Regions from separate parts of the Calorimonas adulescens genome, predicted to be linked through region 1. Evidence: riboswitches for the same ligand, from Rfam matches in the RefSeq annotation. Region 1 holds a riboswitch; the other holds the start of a gene.
What was found. A riboswitch is a leader RNA that binds a small molecule or an ion and turns the genes downstream of it on or off. The one in region 1 is predicted to bind cyclic di-AMP.

Region 1 (8,078 bases):
GTTTCTTTTTGCATACATTGACATCTATATCTTCCTCGCGGTTGTTTTCTCCCACTACCATCCCCTCATACACCTCTACTCCAGGACCTACGAAAAGGGCACCTCTCTCCTGAGCATTATTGAGCCCGTAGGTTGTTGTGGTACCTGCCTCCGAAGCAACTAATGAACCATGATTTCTTTGTTTTATCTCTCCTTTATACGGCTGATAATCTATAAAAACATGGTTCATTATGCCATTACCCTTGGTATCAGTTAAAAACTCCGTCCTGTAGCCCATAATTCCTCTTGATGGTATATTGAACTCCAGCCTTATATACCCCTTGTCATTAGGCGTCATATTAATTAGTTCTGCCTTCCTCGGGCCCAATTTTTCCATAACAATCCCCATATATTCCTCAGGAACATCTATCATCAGTAGCTCTATCGGTTCATACCTTTTCCCATGTACGTTTTTGTATATAACCTCTGGTTTCGACACCTGGAACTCATATCCCTCTCTCCTCATGGTCTCAATTAATATGGACAAATGCAGTTCACCTCTACCTGAAACCTTAAAGGTATCTGGGCTGTCCGTATCCTCTACCCTCAAGGAGACATTTGTCTCTAATTCTTTATACAACCTATCTCTAAGATGTCTTGATGTAACATACTGGCCCTCTTTCCCGGCAAACGGGCTATTGTTGGTAGAAAAACTCATGGTAATTGTAGGTTCTTCTATTTCTACAAATTCCACAGCCTCAGGGAAATCAACATCAGCTATCGTTTCACCTATCTCTATATCTGGTATCCCAGATACAGCAACAATATCACCCATCAGTGCACTTTCAGCTGCCACTCTTTTTAAAGATTCATACTGGTATACTGTACCAATCTTACCTTTAACAACAGTACCATCCTTCTTTACAACGCTAACCTGTTGACCGCCTGTTATACTGCCCCTAATTATTCTGCCAATGGCCAGCCTGCCAACATAGTCGTCATAATCTAAATTTGTTACCAATAGTTGTAAAGGTCCGTCCACATCGCCTTCCGGCGCAGGTATGGAGTTTATAATGGTATCAAAAAGCGGCTTTAAATTATAGCCACTATCATTAAGGTCATACTTGGCAACCGCATCGCGTGCTGATGTATACACAATTGGAAAATCAATCTGTTCATCGGAGGCGCCAAGATCTATAAAAAGGTTTAGTACCTCATCTATTACTTCATATGGCCTGGCGTCGGGTCTGTCAATTTTATTTATTACAACTACGGGTTTTAAATTTAACGACAGGGCTTTGCCAAGGACAAAGCGCGTTTGAGGCATTGGCCCCTCACTGGCATCAACAAGAAGAAGGACACCGTCCACCATTTTTAAAACCCTTTCGACTTCTCCACCAAAATCAGCATGTCCCGGAGTATCTACAATATTTATTTTAATATCGTTATATCTTACCGCAGTATTTTTGGCCAGTATGGTAATGCCTCTCTCCCTTTCCAGTTCATTGGAATCCATTATCCTTTCATCTACTTTTTGATTTTCCCTAAAAATACCGCTCTGTTTGAGCATTCCATCTACCAGTGTAGTCTTACCATGGTCCACATGGGCTATTAGAGCTATATTTCTTATATCATTCCTCTTCACAGTTTAACATACCCCTTCCAAATAAAAAATGGATACATTAGTACCCATTGGCTAAACAGTATTATATTATATACCTTTAAATGATCTCTGTCAATGCCTATAATTACTTCACACGCCTTGCGGCTGCATAATGGTCATTATAATAACCGGAGAGGAGTGTGTCAATACGCACCTCATCACCGCCTGAAGAGCTATGAATAAAATTGCCATCACCAATGTATATTCCAACATGGTTAATTCTTTTCGAACCAAGAGTTTTAAAAAATACCAGGTCTCCCACCTCAAGATCTTCCTTATCCACTGCCTCTCCAAACCTTGACTGTTCCAGTGACGTCCTCGGTAGTTCTACCCCAAAATTCTTATAGACATAAGAAACAAACCCTGAACAGTCAAACCCCTTGGGCGATGACCCTCCATATGCGTATTTAACACCCAAAAACCTTTCTGCAAAGTCTACAATGTCTCTGAGCCCATTGCCCCTTGATACATCCTCTTTCCCTAATGATACATATGAAGCACTCATCCAACCCTCTCTGCCATCGGATAACTTTACCTGATACCACCCATCTGTCTTACCCAGCACCATTACAACATTATTTATATCTACCTGAGTAATCACTTTTGAGTCAAGGCTAGGGTCTTCCCTCAAATTGACATTGTCACCGGTTACTATACCCCTGGGAAATTCATCAGCAAGAACAGGATTAAAGAAACCAGCAAGCATAAGCGATGTGGATAGTACAGAAATCCCTAACAGGAATCTACTATATGTCCTCATTTGATTTCTCCCTTCTCATGCCTCCGAGGTTAGCTGACGGGTTCGGGCCGAAGGTAACCCTACCATCAGGCGAAACTGATAGATTCACCCCAAAATACGTCCCCCGTACCTTTTGCAAGGATTCGGCAGCCTTAGATAAATATGTATCTAACATGGATATAAAAATGGTGCCGAGAGCGGGACTCGAACCCGCATGAGGAATCCCTCACTACCCCCTCAAAGTAGCGTGTCTGCCAGTTCCACCATCTCGGCACATTCAACGAAAATTATTATAATATAAGTTTGGACATAAGTCAATACAGTAATTATATCATTTTCACAAGTTTTGGGTTTTCTATTATTCCAGGTATTCTACCCCTCTTGGCAATCGGCTTACCATCCACCTCTTTTAAATCCATCGTCATATCTATCGGTTTAGCATCTGAAATAAAACTGCCCACTCCAAAAGCATCTACACCTGCATCAGCCAGTTCAGCTATTTTTTCTGGATAAAGGCCACCCGAAACAATAATTTTGACATTTTTATAACCCTTTTGGTCCAGTCTGGCCCTAATTTCCTTTATAAGTTCGGGGGTTACCCCACCTCTTTCGCTGGGCGTATCTACCCTTATCCCATAAAGCCTGTCTCCTAAAAGTTCTGCCACTCTAATGGCTTCTTCAGCCTCATCTTTGAATGTATCAATGAGTATTGTCCTGTTTTCGTCTGGCTTTGATATTTCATCATATGCCTTTGCTACCGTCAATGTGTCACCGGCAATCAAAAAAGCAGCGTGTGGTACTGTACCGGTCGGCTCTTTTCCAAACAGTTTTGCTCCCAGTATACAGCTCGCATTGTCAGCCCCACCTACTAATGCTGCCCTTTCCATGACAGGAGCTACAGCAGGATGCACATGCCTTGCGCCAAAGCACAGCAGTGGTTTCCCCTTGCACGCTTCTTTGGCTTTTCTCGCAGCCGTCGCCCATGCACAGGAGCTTGCGAGCATTCCCAATATAACTGTTTCATAAACACCAAACTCTGAGTAGGGCCCTTTGATCCTCACAAGTGTATCCTTGGGGTTGAATGTATCCCCCTCTTTTAAAGCCCATACCTCAACGTTTTTATTCCTTAATATGCCCAATGCCTCAGTAATACCAGCAAATACCCCTTCTTCTCTCGCAAAAATCTCGGCGGTTACAGGAGTATCTCCAAGACCCAGGTGATTTAATATATCCATCGTCCTCAAAAAGTACACATCAGTTGTCTTTCCCTCTAGTATCTCTTCATGGGTTGCAGAAAACAATTTCCTGTCATGTTCTATCTTAACCCTTTCAAGGTCATTCAGGCTTTTCATTTGTTCCATTTATGTTATTCCCTTCTTTCTTTTGCCTTCGTAAAGTCTTGTAAAAATATGATAGTTTCTAATTATCTTATCTACATAATCCCTCGTTTCCTTAAATGGGATACTCTTTAGTTTTTCCCCATCATCACTATATTCCTTATCATTCAACCATTTTTGTACATTTCCTCTCCCAGCATTATAAGCCGCAAATACCAGGACAGGATCTTTAAATTCACTGTTGAGATTATTTATATACCAGCAACCAAATCTTATATTTACCTCAGGATTATAGAGAAGATCTTCATTATAGTTTTCAATCCCAAGGTTTTCCGCAATCCACTTTCCTGTATCAGGTTGTATCTGCATCAGTCCGATGGCACCCTTGCTTGATTTAGCTTCAGGATTAAAATTACTTTCCGCTTTTATTACTGCCAACACAAGATAAGGGTCAATTCCATATTCAACGGCATATCTTTCAACTATATCCATATACTTTGTGGGATAAATCATCTTCTGTACAGTGTTATATACCTTCAGCGAAACAAGTATGAGCAATAAAAAAAGTAAGACAGCAATTATTACGCCTATCCATTTACGAGGAATAAAAATCAATGGAATATACCCCCACATTGCAGATACCATACATTAATATAATTCTATGTAGGCCCAAATTAATTATTCTTTTTTATCACCCTTTCCCAAAGTTTACTTATCTGTTTTCTAATATATCCTATGTCTTTACTGTTGTCAATCACATAGTCAGCATACTTTACCTTCTCGCTTAACGGCATCTGCATGCGTATACGGTTCATGGCATCTTCATATGATAGTTTATCTCTCTCTATAAGTCTTTTTATCTGCTTGTCTTTGTCTATTGAAACTACCCAAACCTCGTCTACCATATTTTGCAGCCCCATTTCAATCAGTATTGCGGCGTCCAGTATTACAGCCCTTTCTTTCCCTTTTTCTTTCTCTGCATCTATAATTTCTTTTATTCTCTGGATTATACGTGGATGAGTTATAGCGTTTAGCTTATCCAATTTTTCCTTATCCGCAAACACTATATTCCCAAGTTTTTTTCTATCTATCTCTCCATCAGGTAGAAGTATGTCATTTCCATAGTAATCGATAATTTCTTTCCATGCCTCACTCCCTTTTTTAATGATCTCTCTTGAAATTTCATCTGCATCTATTACGTAAGCTCCCATTTCCCTTAATATATTTGAAACAGTGCTCTTTCCGCTGGCAATTCCCCCTGTTAACCCTATCACCTTCATTTTACAACCCATTCCCTTCATTACACTTTTAGGTACAAAAGCAATAAGTGGTTTAGCAACTCACTTGGCATCATACCAATTATTGCCATATTTTATTTCGGCTATCAGCGGTACCTTCAAGTTGACTGCATTCTCCATTTCCCACCTTACAATTTCCTTAATTTCATCCAACTCTTCCTTAAGTACGTCAAATATCAGCTCGTCATGAACCTGCAGTATGAGCTTTGATTTAAAATCTTTTATCTTCTTATGCACATTGACCATAGCTATCTTTATTATGTCAGCAGCGCTACCCTGTATAGGGGTATTCATTGCAATTCGTTCTCCAAACATACGTATATTTCTGTTTTTGGAGGTTATTTCCGGTACATAACGCCTTCTATTCATAATGGTGGTAACATAGCCCAGTTCTTTAGCCTTTTTTACACACTCATCAAGGTATTCCTTTACCTGAGGATATCTCTTGAAATAGCTCCTGATGTATTCAGCGGCCACCTCCCTTGGGATCCGAAGGTCTCTGGCCAGGCCAAAATCACTTATGCCATATACTATTCCAAAGTTCACAGCCTTGGCACTTCTTCTCATCTCGGGCGTAACCTTATCTATAGGTACATTAAATACCTCTGAAGCGGTCCTTGTATGAATGTCTTCACCAGCGATAAAGGAACCTATGAGGTTTTCATCACTCGATAGATGTGCAAGTACCCTTAGCTCTATCTGAGAGTAATCTGCGGAGAGAATAACGTGTTTGTCATCTGATGGTATAAATACTTTTCGTATCTGTCTTCCAATATCTGTTCTAATTGGTATATTTTGTAGGTTTGGCTCAGTGCTGCTTATTCTTCCCGTTGCAGTTACAGTTTGATTGAAACTGGTATGGATTTTAGCGCTCTTTTCAGTAAGTTTTATAAATCCATCAATATAAGTGGATTTTAATTTGGATATCTGCCTGTACTCCAGTATTTTTGCCACGATATCATGCTGAGGTGCCAGCTCTTCCAGGACTTCAGCATCTGTAGAATAGCCCGTCTTAGTCTTTTTTATAACCGGCAGGCCAAGTTTTTCAAATAAAATATGGGAGAGCTGTTTTGGCGAATTGATATTAAATTCTTCTCCTGCAAGATTATAAATCTCCTTTGTTATACTGGTGAGTTGTTCAGTAAATTCACTGTCTAACCTCAAAAGCTCATTCCTATCGATATTAAAGCCAGTACATTCCATATCAGCCAGTACCATGACAAGAGGCATTTCTATATCATTAAACAGCCTGTCCATAGAGAGTTCATCAAGTTTTTCCCGCATAAGGGGCTCTGACTGACCTATGACCTCTGCTTCTTCTCCGAGGAGCTGATTTAACATTTCTTCTTCAACATTGTGGAAATCCGTCCTGTTTCTTCCCTTGCCAAATATCGAGTCATCCAGTATATCCCTGTTAAGAAAGTCCTTTGCAATCTGTCGTATGATATATTCGGATTCTGTTGCATTGATAAGATATGCGGCAATAGCCGAATCGAAACTTATGTTTGCAGGTTTATACCCCTCGCTTATTGCAAAATTTAGAAGTCTTTTTATGTTATGTCCAGACTTCTTTATGTTCTCGTTAGACAGAAGTTTATAAAGTGCATATTTCATGCTGTCATCAAGTCTATAAAGGGGTAAAAAAACAGTACCCTTTTCTTGACTGCTAAGAGAGGTCATGGCCAGGCCATCCTCATGAACCTTGAAACTTATAGCTATCCTTTCAACACCACTGATGTACTCATTGAAATCATCAACGTTGTCGATGACCCTGTAGACAACCCTGTCCACGTTCGGTGCAGTATCATCCTTGGAAACCTTGTCTAATAATGATTTAAACTCCAACTCTTCAAAGATAGCTCTAACTCTTTTTTTATCCGGTTCTTTAACAGTATATTCCTCTATGTCAAACTCTATCGGCATATCCCTGATTATGGTAGAAAGTCTTTTACTCAGCAGTGCCTTGTCCACATTGTTTGCAATTGCTTCTCTAACCCTCTTATTTTTTATCCTATCTACATTTTTAATAATTTCGTTGACCGATCCGTACTCCTTTATAAGTTCAAGCGCTGTCTTCTCACCAATACCTGGTACCCCGGGAATATTGTCGGACTTATCGCCCATCAGCCCTTTCAGGTCAATAAACTCACTGGGTGTTATACCATATCTATCTCTAAAGATATCATAGTCATATACCTCCACATCAGTCATGCCTTTTTTGTTTAATATAACCCTGGTCTCTTTAGAAACCAGTTGCAGTGAATCCCTATCGCCTGTTACTATGTAAGTCTCAAGTCCATTCTTCTCTGCTTGCTTTGATACTGTACCAAGTATATCATCGGCTTCAAACCCAGGCACTTCTATAATCTTTATATTTAAAGCAGATAATATATCGCGCAAAATGGGTATTTGACAAGATAACTCATCCGGCATCTTTTCTCTTGTGGCCTTATATGCATCATATTCCTTATGTCGGAACGTTGGTGCTTTCACATCAAAGGCCACTGCTATATAATCGGGTTTATAGTCATCCATCACCTTAAAAAGCATCATCATAAAACCATAGACAGCGTTTGTTCTCGTACCCTTACTGTTCATAAGCGGGGGAAGGGCAAAAAAAGCCCGGTAGAGCACACTGCTTCCGTCAATTAGCATTAATTTTTTCAACTTCTTCCACCACCCAAAAATGTTATTATAGTTATTATACTATAAAAATAAGCGGTCAATACCGCTTAATTTGTATAATACCATATCTTGAATCTATTTCATAGTCAAATTTAAAGATTTCCGATAGTTCTTTAATCCCCATATATGATATACCATTTAAAATCACTGGAGATACCGGCTGGTCATTAATGCTAACGACACTTGTCGCCTTATCCCATTTTACCTCATGTCCAAACAACTCACCAATAACCCTAAGAGGTAGTTTTATATCCCGACTATCGTAGTTTGTATACTGCACCGGTGAAACATACATCCCATCTATATAGACCATATCATTTTTAATATCTATCCTTTGCGCCTTCTGTTCTATCTCATAGGACAGTTCAAAAATATCA
Region 2 (8,078 bases), on a different contig from region 1:
TATAAAGACCTCATCGCTGCCGCTGTCGTTCTGCAGTACTATGACCTCTTCAGGAGTTATACCATCTTTATCCAATTCAACAAAAATCTCTTCCTCCAGATCCTCGCGGAAATGGTCGTGGGTCTTTATGGAGTCTGCCATGTTGCTTACAATTCGGCTTAAATCCTTCAGTTGCTCTGAAACAATCATCTGACTCTTATTAAGCCGCTTCTGCCACATGGAGTTTAACATGTAAAAATCATAGAGGTTGTTGATTTCCTTTATCATAGTATTTACGTGGATGCACCTGTTTTGTGGGACATCCTCGGCAGTAACCTCTCCCTTGAGCTCAAGAAGGGTTATCATGTCAAATATAAACTGATAGGTATAATAGAAATCCCTGCCCCAGCACTGATTACGTTTGATGCAGGACTCGCACACCTCATCTGCAGCCCGTGCTATAACCCTTGATATATCTTGTCTAACCATTACCGAGTTTCTTGCTCCGTCAAATACTGAAGCCAGCTCACTCATAACGCCAGACATGTCCTTAAGCCTGGTAAAGACAATATCCCTGGTCTTATGCATTAATTTTCTGCTGGATTTAAATCTCTCTATACTCCTGTTAAGGTACAAACTTAAGGCTTTAATCATGCTCCGCGGTATCAAAAGACAGATGAAGCCGGAAAGCAAAAGCTCCTTTAAATAGATGGACATGACATATCCTGCTAATTTGTCCAATATAAAGTAGGAAATAACAAGGCTGCTTACAGAACCTATTATGCCAAGGCTGCTGAATGCCCCAGCCAAGAGCCCTGCAAGCGAGAATAACAGCCCTGTTGAGGATGTCGCAGACCCTGTGATCTGTGTGACAACTGCCATCAGCACGCCAACTGCAGCCCCTGCCCCAAGCCCGCCAGTGTAAGCTATTATGGTAAGCCCTGACATCGCCACAATCATCCAGAGTGAAAGTCCATATACCCGGATATCCTTCAGGCTTGTAATAATAAGCCCATAGGTAATGCCTAAGGATATAATCTCCTCTTTGCTGAGATACTTCCTTGATGTGGAGCCCTGTACTATATCCAGTGCATTGTCAAAGACAAATACCGTAGAAAACACAATTACAGATTCCAGCACCACTAATATCAGGTCATACATTATGCGTCCTGTTAAAAAATACATCACCAGGCCTACTGTAAATACCGCAGATGCGGTAATCAAGGCCCTTACATTGGCTTTTGCTACGGGCTTTAAAAAATATAAAAGGGCAGCAACGACTGCATAAGTTACTATATATCTTATGGTATTCGGAAACATGCCTGAACTGAGAAGCCCCAAAATGCAGAAGGCAGAGATGACTATGTTCGTTCTGTTCCTGCCTGTAATACTGCCTATATAGGCCAGGCCAAAGGGAAAACTTCCATAAAACACCCCGACCCTGCCTATAAAAAATCCCATTATTGAGAGAAGCACAAATTTTTCTATAAAACTCCTAAGTTTGAATGTACCCTTCACAGTATCTGAAGCATTTCTTTCAACATTATCAGCATACATACCAATCCCTCCATAGAAAGATTATACCAATTTATGGAAGGATAATTTGTAAATATTTGGTACAAGAATGCATATAAATTATGACAAAAAAAGACACACCCGCATGGTGTGTCTTTTTTGCCGGTTATGCCGGCACCCTTTCAGTGCTATTGAGTATCCTGTCAAGCCTTTCCCTCTCAGCAAGGACCCTGCCATCCTTTTCGTCATAGGCATATAGAGCTCCATTGATAAGCCTTGTGGCAAGGGTACCATTGGCCATACTGTTTCCCTTAAGATGGGGGGCATCCAGGATCCCCATTTTTATAGCCCTGGCTATCACTATAGGGTCAGCAAGAGGGTCTTTTGAGCCTTGCCCTACGGCCTTGACAGCATCAATTATTGCAAGGGCATCGGCCACCAGTTCGTCCTTGCGCCTCATTATTTCTCCATCGGCGGTGACATCAGGAGCTCCCTGCATATGGTTCTTTACAACACCTCTCACCAGTTTTGCGCTCTCTATCACATCCTCTGGAGTTGCAGCATGGTGAGCCTCACAAAATCCCACCACATGATAGATATGGGGTTTTATAGCCATAGCTGTATAGCATGATGCGGCAAGCTGCCCCTTGGCCATGTAAAGGTCGGTGGGGAAGCTGGCCAGGCCCGCTCTTGCCTGCCTGTAGGTTATAAAGTCATCATCATGGAGTGATTCCACCAGTTCAATAGCTGCAAGCATTTTTGCTATATCCATCCTTGGAGACTCGTTGGGAGGAAGGTTAAACATATACTGGGCAACATAGTGCCTTACACCCATCTTTTTGGCATTGTATGCCGCAAGGTATGAGGCTGCCACATATATGGCATCGTGGGCATCCCTCAAACCCCAGTGGTGGGCCTCATTAACCTCTACAGGCACTCCCCTCTCTCCATGCCATCTCATGAGCTGTTGATTTTCTGCTATAGAGGTTACAAGGTCCCTCGGTCCCCTGCCATCCAGCCGGTTATACCAGCAGAGGGGGATGGCTGCCCAGGCATTGTGTATGGTATCTAAAAGCATCTTTGCCATTTCAAATACATTATTGGTACCGCTGTAGCATCTTAATAGAGGATAGTTCCCTGTTCTTGAATTTTCATACAATGCCTTGAAATCTTCCGCAGTACGTAGGGGTGCTCCTCCTGCCCCATCAAGGTCATGGTCCATTTTTTCAGGCTCAAAGAAGTGTTCCTGGGCATTTTGGTCGGGGGCAATGGATATGACATCAACCACCTTTGACTCGGCAATCTTTCTCACACCCTCAATGGTCGCCCCAAGGTCAGGAAGCCCAAAATGGTGTCTTATTACAGGGAATGGATATTTGCTTTCTATCCTGCCTATCAGGCTTTGAGGATAAATCTCATTCTTTTCCCTGTTATCCTCTATGCCCTTCAGATACATGATGGTATCATCCATGTCCCCCGACCCATCAAATATTTTTTCAAATATCCTGTACTGCCTTGCAACATCGGCCGTTGGCTCAGTACCTCCAAATACCCATTTTATATCCTTGAGCCTGTATCTCTCTATTCCAGAATCTATTTTATCGAGTAACGGTTTTAATGCAGATGGTGTAAGCCTGTAGCTTATGCCTACCATGTACGGGCTGTGCTCAATTGCGGCCTCAATGATCCTTTCTGGCGCCACGGCAGGCCCCATAAACATGGTATCGTAACCCTGTTCCTCGGCTAACTTCAGGAAGTTCATAATACCTGCTACATGGACGTCGTTGCCAAGTGCGGCTGCTATTATTAGCCTCTTCATAACGACACCTCCTTCTCATAAGCAAAGTTACCTTCAGCATATGCCAGTATCTCGTCTTTTGTTAACCCATCTAAACCCAATCTTCTGGCATTTCTTCCGTTCTCCCAGTAGTCTATGCCGTGCATACAGGATGCCAGTTGTATTACAGACTTGATTGTGGGCGTATCCACACCCACCTCATTGCCAAGAGAGGCAATAGGCACAAGGCTGTTTGGGACATCCTCAAATATATACCTTGTGTTCACGGTTGCTGGTGCCTTTATACCCTTATAAGCCCTTGTGTTCTGGATGGCCTCATAGAGTGTCTTCCCCTTGGCTCCGTATGTCTCTTCCAACCATTTTTTTGCTGAAGGCAATTTTATGCCCAGCGCCCTTGCCACTCGAAGCCTCTCCATATCTATCCTCTCCAAAACAGTAGCCACTGAGGGGGATACACCTTCAAGATAATATTCAAAACCGTCATTATCAGCCTCTATTCTGCCTGTATTAAGCAGTGTGGGTGCCGGGTGAAATACTGCCCCAATGTTATTAAGACTCGTCTCCAGCACATTTTTGGCAGGCACAAACTGCGGATATGCCTTATTTATCATCTTTACGGTAGGCCAGACCATAAATGAAGGTATTGTGGCAAAGAACACGATGTTTTTTACACTGTTAATCCTTATAGTCCCTGGCTCTTTCTCTCTGCAGGCATAAATAAGGGTCTCTGCCTCTCCTATAGTTACTCTTCTGTCCATGTTAAGCTGCCTTAAGATATTGTTAAACTCAAGAGCCCCTCCTGTCCTTCCCGGGTTTAATACAATCACCTGACCGTCTTTAAGGTAAGGGATTACGGCATAAGCAATATCCCTGTGCCCTGAGGCAGGCACCGTAACCATTATAATGTCTGCATCCTTTACCGCTTCCCTTATATCAGAGGTAAGGTCCGGTGTTCCAAAACCCTCTACCTCTCCCTCTAAGGTTATGCCTCCCCTTTGCCTTAACCTCTCTATCTTCTCTGGAGACCTGTTATATAGGGTTACGTCAAAGCCCATGATAGAGAGGTGCGCAGCCATAGCCTGGCCGCCGTTTCCAGCACCAATTACTGCAAACTTCATAGACAACTCCCCTTTCTACGCTTACGAGGTTAGCTGACGGGTTAGGGCTGAAAGAGTTGGCCCTTCCTTACGGATTCACCCCGGATAGTTGGTTCCCCCGCTCCTTTTGGATTCAGCGTTAATTTAATATTATATTTAATTTTATACTGCAGAATACGGACATTCCTCATCTGCAAAACCTATTTCTGTAGCAGAATATAAACTTTAGTAAAAGAAAAGCTATGGAGAAACCATAGCTTTCATTAGTCTACTCTCCTCTTTCAATGCTTACGAGGTTAGCTGACGGGTTAGAGCTGAAAGAGTTGCTCTTCCTTACGGATTCACCCCGGATAATTGGTTCCCCCGCTCCTTTCGGATTCAGCAGTTAATTTAATATTGAATTGGTGATTTTATTTTAATATAATAGAATGGATTTGTCAATAGAGTGATAACAAAATTTTGTTGTTATTTTTCGACATATTTATATATAATTTAATTCAATTTATTTGGAGGTTGGCAATGAAAAACTATAAACAGATAATTAAAGATTCAAGAGGGAATAAGGAGCAGATGCACAGGTTTTTTGAAGAGATATCTGCTGAAATCACCTCAAACAATTACATCCTTACAATGGACTACTCTGTAAACAACATGTACAATTTTTTTAAAGCTTTCAGGTTTAACAGGTTTATAAAGTCATTCCCTTCAGAATTTACCCTGCCCGTAATTGAAGGGCTGCGATTTATTGAGGTTAATCTACCTGAGTGCATAAATCTCTCGGAGGAAAATATTAAGGCCTTTGTACCTTTAAAAGAGAACCTGTTACAAATTCTGGAGGGGGTTTTATACGCTATTGATGATCTAAACATCCTCCTATCATTATATGAACAGGAGTTAGTGGTTAAAGATGTAACAAGTGACCTACGACCTTTATATGACAGTGACCATCAATTTATTGACGATATGATGGGTTATCTGTATGCTGCAATAGAGAAAGACGAGAACGGAACCACTGTCAATAAAAACATTAAAAGCCTTATACTGCTCTTGCCCATGGGTTTTGTCAAAAACGAGTTCCTATCATATGTGGAAAGGGTTTTAAATGAGGCTCTTTCCAATATGTCACCCTCTGGCATTAAAGCAGTATGTCAAAATCTCGCCAGCCTCACCAACCATACGTCCAATCCATATTACCTTAAGCTTTATGAAATAGCTAAGGAATATGGACTGGATAAAAGGCCGGGCGGCCTTTCATATGAAGAGATAGTCTCAGGTATGCATTTTATAAGTTTCTTTTCCAATGCATTAAATCTCTTCAAATCAATTTTAACCTCCATTCTTTCAATTGGAGATATCATAACAGACAGCCTGGCCGCAAACTGCATCGACATGAATAATTACTTATATTTAAGCAGTATGATTGATGACTATATAAACGGCAGAAGGATAGCGGTAAAACTATCTCCTCCTGACAGAAGCATGATGAAAGATCACCTAAAACTTCTCTCCACCTTAACCCAGTACGGCAATGAGTTTATTTCGTCAGGTATTGATACTCTGACACTCTCACAGGTAATATACAAAGGCATGGGGTTTGCTTTTTATGACACAAAGGAGGACAACCTATTATCAGAGCTATTTAATCTTTTCGAGCATGACATGGATGAGAACCCAGCCGAAGAAGAATTTATAGATGATAACATAAAGGATATCGTAAAAATGATAGATGACGAGATAAGCCATTTTCCTGCATTCTTCAGAAAGGAAAGGATGAAATATATTATGAACATTCTACCGGTAGGGTTTAATAGCATGGATGAGTTGCATGAATATATCCATATGAGTTTGGACACATTGAGCAATGAACGGTCGTTGTATTATGTCGAGACACTGGTGGCATCGCTTATAAGCAAAAACGAGGGTCATGACTAATCCCGACCCTCAATCCTTATCTTCCCTGTAGCCTTTTCAATATTTATCTGCGTATCAAATTCCTCTGAAAGGGACTTTAACATGTCCAGTATTTCTTCTCCTTTTTCACCGGTGGCCGGTGTTGGCTTTACCTTATCCTCTATTACAAAGGGACTAATAACCGCTTCACTCAATTTACCGTCATTAAAATTGAGCCCAAGGACTATACTTTCTTTATTTCTACTGTCATTCTGGTCAAAGACAAAATTCCCGAGACTGTAGGCTACAAGGCCACCCTTGTATACCTCAATACCCTGAAGTATATGCGGATGACTCCCTATTACCACGCTGGCCCCGGCATCTATCATCTCATGGGCCATCTGCCGCTGTTCTGCAGGAACTATGGTGCTCTCCTCAACACCCCAGTGTGGCATGACGATGACTATGTCAGCAGCTTCTCTTGCCTTCTTTATATCATCAACTATCGTCCCTATGTCCAAGGGGGCTGTCCCGCATCTGTCCTTTAGCGCCTCCATAGTCCTGCCATCCCTGCTCCATTTTACATTGTAAAACTGGTTATACCCCAGCACGGCTACCTTTATGCCATCTATGTCCTTTATATACGGTGTCCTGGACTCTGCTATGTTACTCCCGGCACCTACAGTCGATATACCATTTTTTCTTAATATGTCCACGGTATCCATAAAGGCATCCTCACCATAGTCCATGGTATGGTTGTTGGCAAGGGAGAGGACATCAAATCCAAGGTATTTAAGCGTCTCTACTGCCTCAGGCCTGGCCCTCAGGTATATGCCTTTTCCCTCCATTTTCTCCCCTCTCTCGGATATGACACACTCCAGGTTTCCGACAGCCATATCTGACTGTATATATGGTTTAATATCCTCAAATGGTCCTGTGTATCCCTGGTTCTTAAGCCTTGTGCCAACCCCTCTTCCCAGCATGATATCCCCAACTGCGGTGATATAGGTATGCCTCGTCACTGCTCCAGGCTCTTTTGTTTCACCTCCATCATATGTGACCTCCCCTACAGTCCTATCAACAGCTTTGACAGTGCATCCTGATAAAAAAATCGACATAAGAATCAAAAATAAAGACAGATATTTTTTCATACCTTCATTATACCATTAAGGTATTGTTTCTGCGACAATAAATTGCCTTATCCTGTAATACCATCCACAGGCATTCTTGATACATACAACCAGTCTGCGTACTTTACACCATTAAATTTTTGAATTAAAATGTATACAGGGAGGGATACATATGGATATAATGGAAATTGTGGCAGGTCTTATGGAACTTTCTGCCAGAACAGCCCCCAAGGCGTCAGGCCAGGACTATGTGGAGTCAAAAATATTAACGGGAGACATCTTAGACCAACTTGCCGACGAAATGGCGAAATTTGGCCAAGAGGTTAAAAAGGTCAATTTCGACAGGGATGGCAATAATGTGAGGAATTCTGACGCCGTGCTCCTTCTGTCACTCAAAGAGCCAAGGGATGCCGGCCTTAACTGCGGAGCGTGTGGATATGAGGATTGTGCAAGTTACCGCAGCGCAGGCAAAAAAGAAGGCCCTGAGTTTAAGGGGCCAATATGCGCGTGGAGGCTTTTAGATTTAGGGATTGCCCTCGGCTCTGCTGTAAAGACAGCCAGCATATTAAACGCAGATAACCGCATCATGTATCGTGTGGGTGTGGTGGCACGAAAAATGGGCCTTATAGAAGGCGACATTGTTGTGGGGATACCCATCTCCGCGACAGG

Region 2: another riboswitch for cyclic di-AMP. It lies ahead of FWJ32_RS08710 (NAD/NADP-dependent octopine/nopaline dehydrogenase family protein); the one in region 1 lies ahead of FWJ32_RS05735 (C40 family peptidase).

What each region holds. Positions count from the first base shown of each region.
Region 1 covers NZ_VTPS01000007.1:33,872-41,949, forward strand. The annotation lists gene typA (translational GTPase TypA) at 1-1,624, opposite strand, end outside; gene FWJ32_RS05735 (C40 family peptidase) at 1,728-2,402, opposite strand; cyclic di-AMP (ydaO/yuaA leader) riboswitch at 2,405-2,540, opposite strand; tRNA gene FWJ32_RS05740 (tRNA-Leu) at 2,568-2,654, opposite strand; gene FWJ32_RS05745 (nicotinate phosphoribosyltransferase) at 2,708-3,742, opposite strand; gene FWJ32_RS05750 (lytic transglycosylase domain-containing protein) at 3,743-4,333, opposite strand; gene coaE (dephospho-CoA kinase) at 4,393-4,998, opposite strand; gene polA (DNA polymerase I) at 5,059-7,683, opposite strand; gene FWJ32_RS05765 (L,D-transpeptidase family protein) at 7,739-8,078, opposite strand, start outside.
Region 2 covers NZ_VTPS01000012.1:40,468-48,545, forward strand. The annotation lists gene spoIIE (stage II sporulation protein E) at 1-1,536, opposite strand, end outside; gene FWJ32_RS08705 (cobalamin B12-binding domain-containing protein) at 1,661-3,313, opposite strand; gene FWJ32_RS08710 (NAD/NADP-dependent octopine/nopaline dehydrogenase family protein) at 3,310-4,410, opposite strand; cyclic di-AMP (ydaO/yuaA leader) riboswitch at 4,415-4,538, opposite strand; cyclic di-AMP (ydaO/yuaA leader) riboswitch at 4,661-4,783, opposite strand; gene FWJ32_RS08715 (hypothetical protein) at 4,909-6,321, shown strand; gene FWJ32_RS08720 (CapA family protein) at 6,318-7,430, opposite strand; gene FWJ32_RS08725 (ferredoxin domain-containing protein) at 7,582-8,078, shown strand, end outside.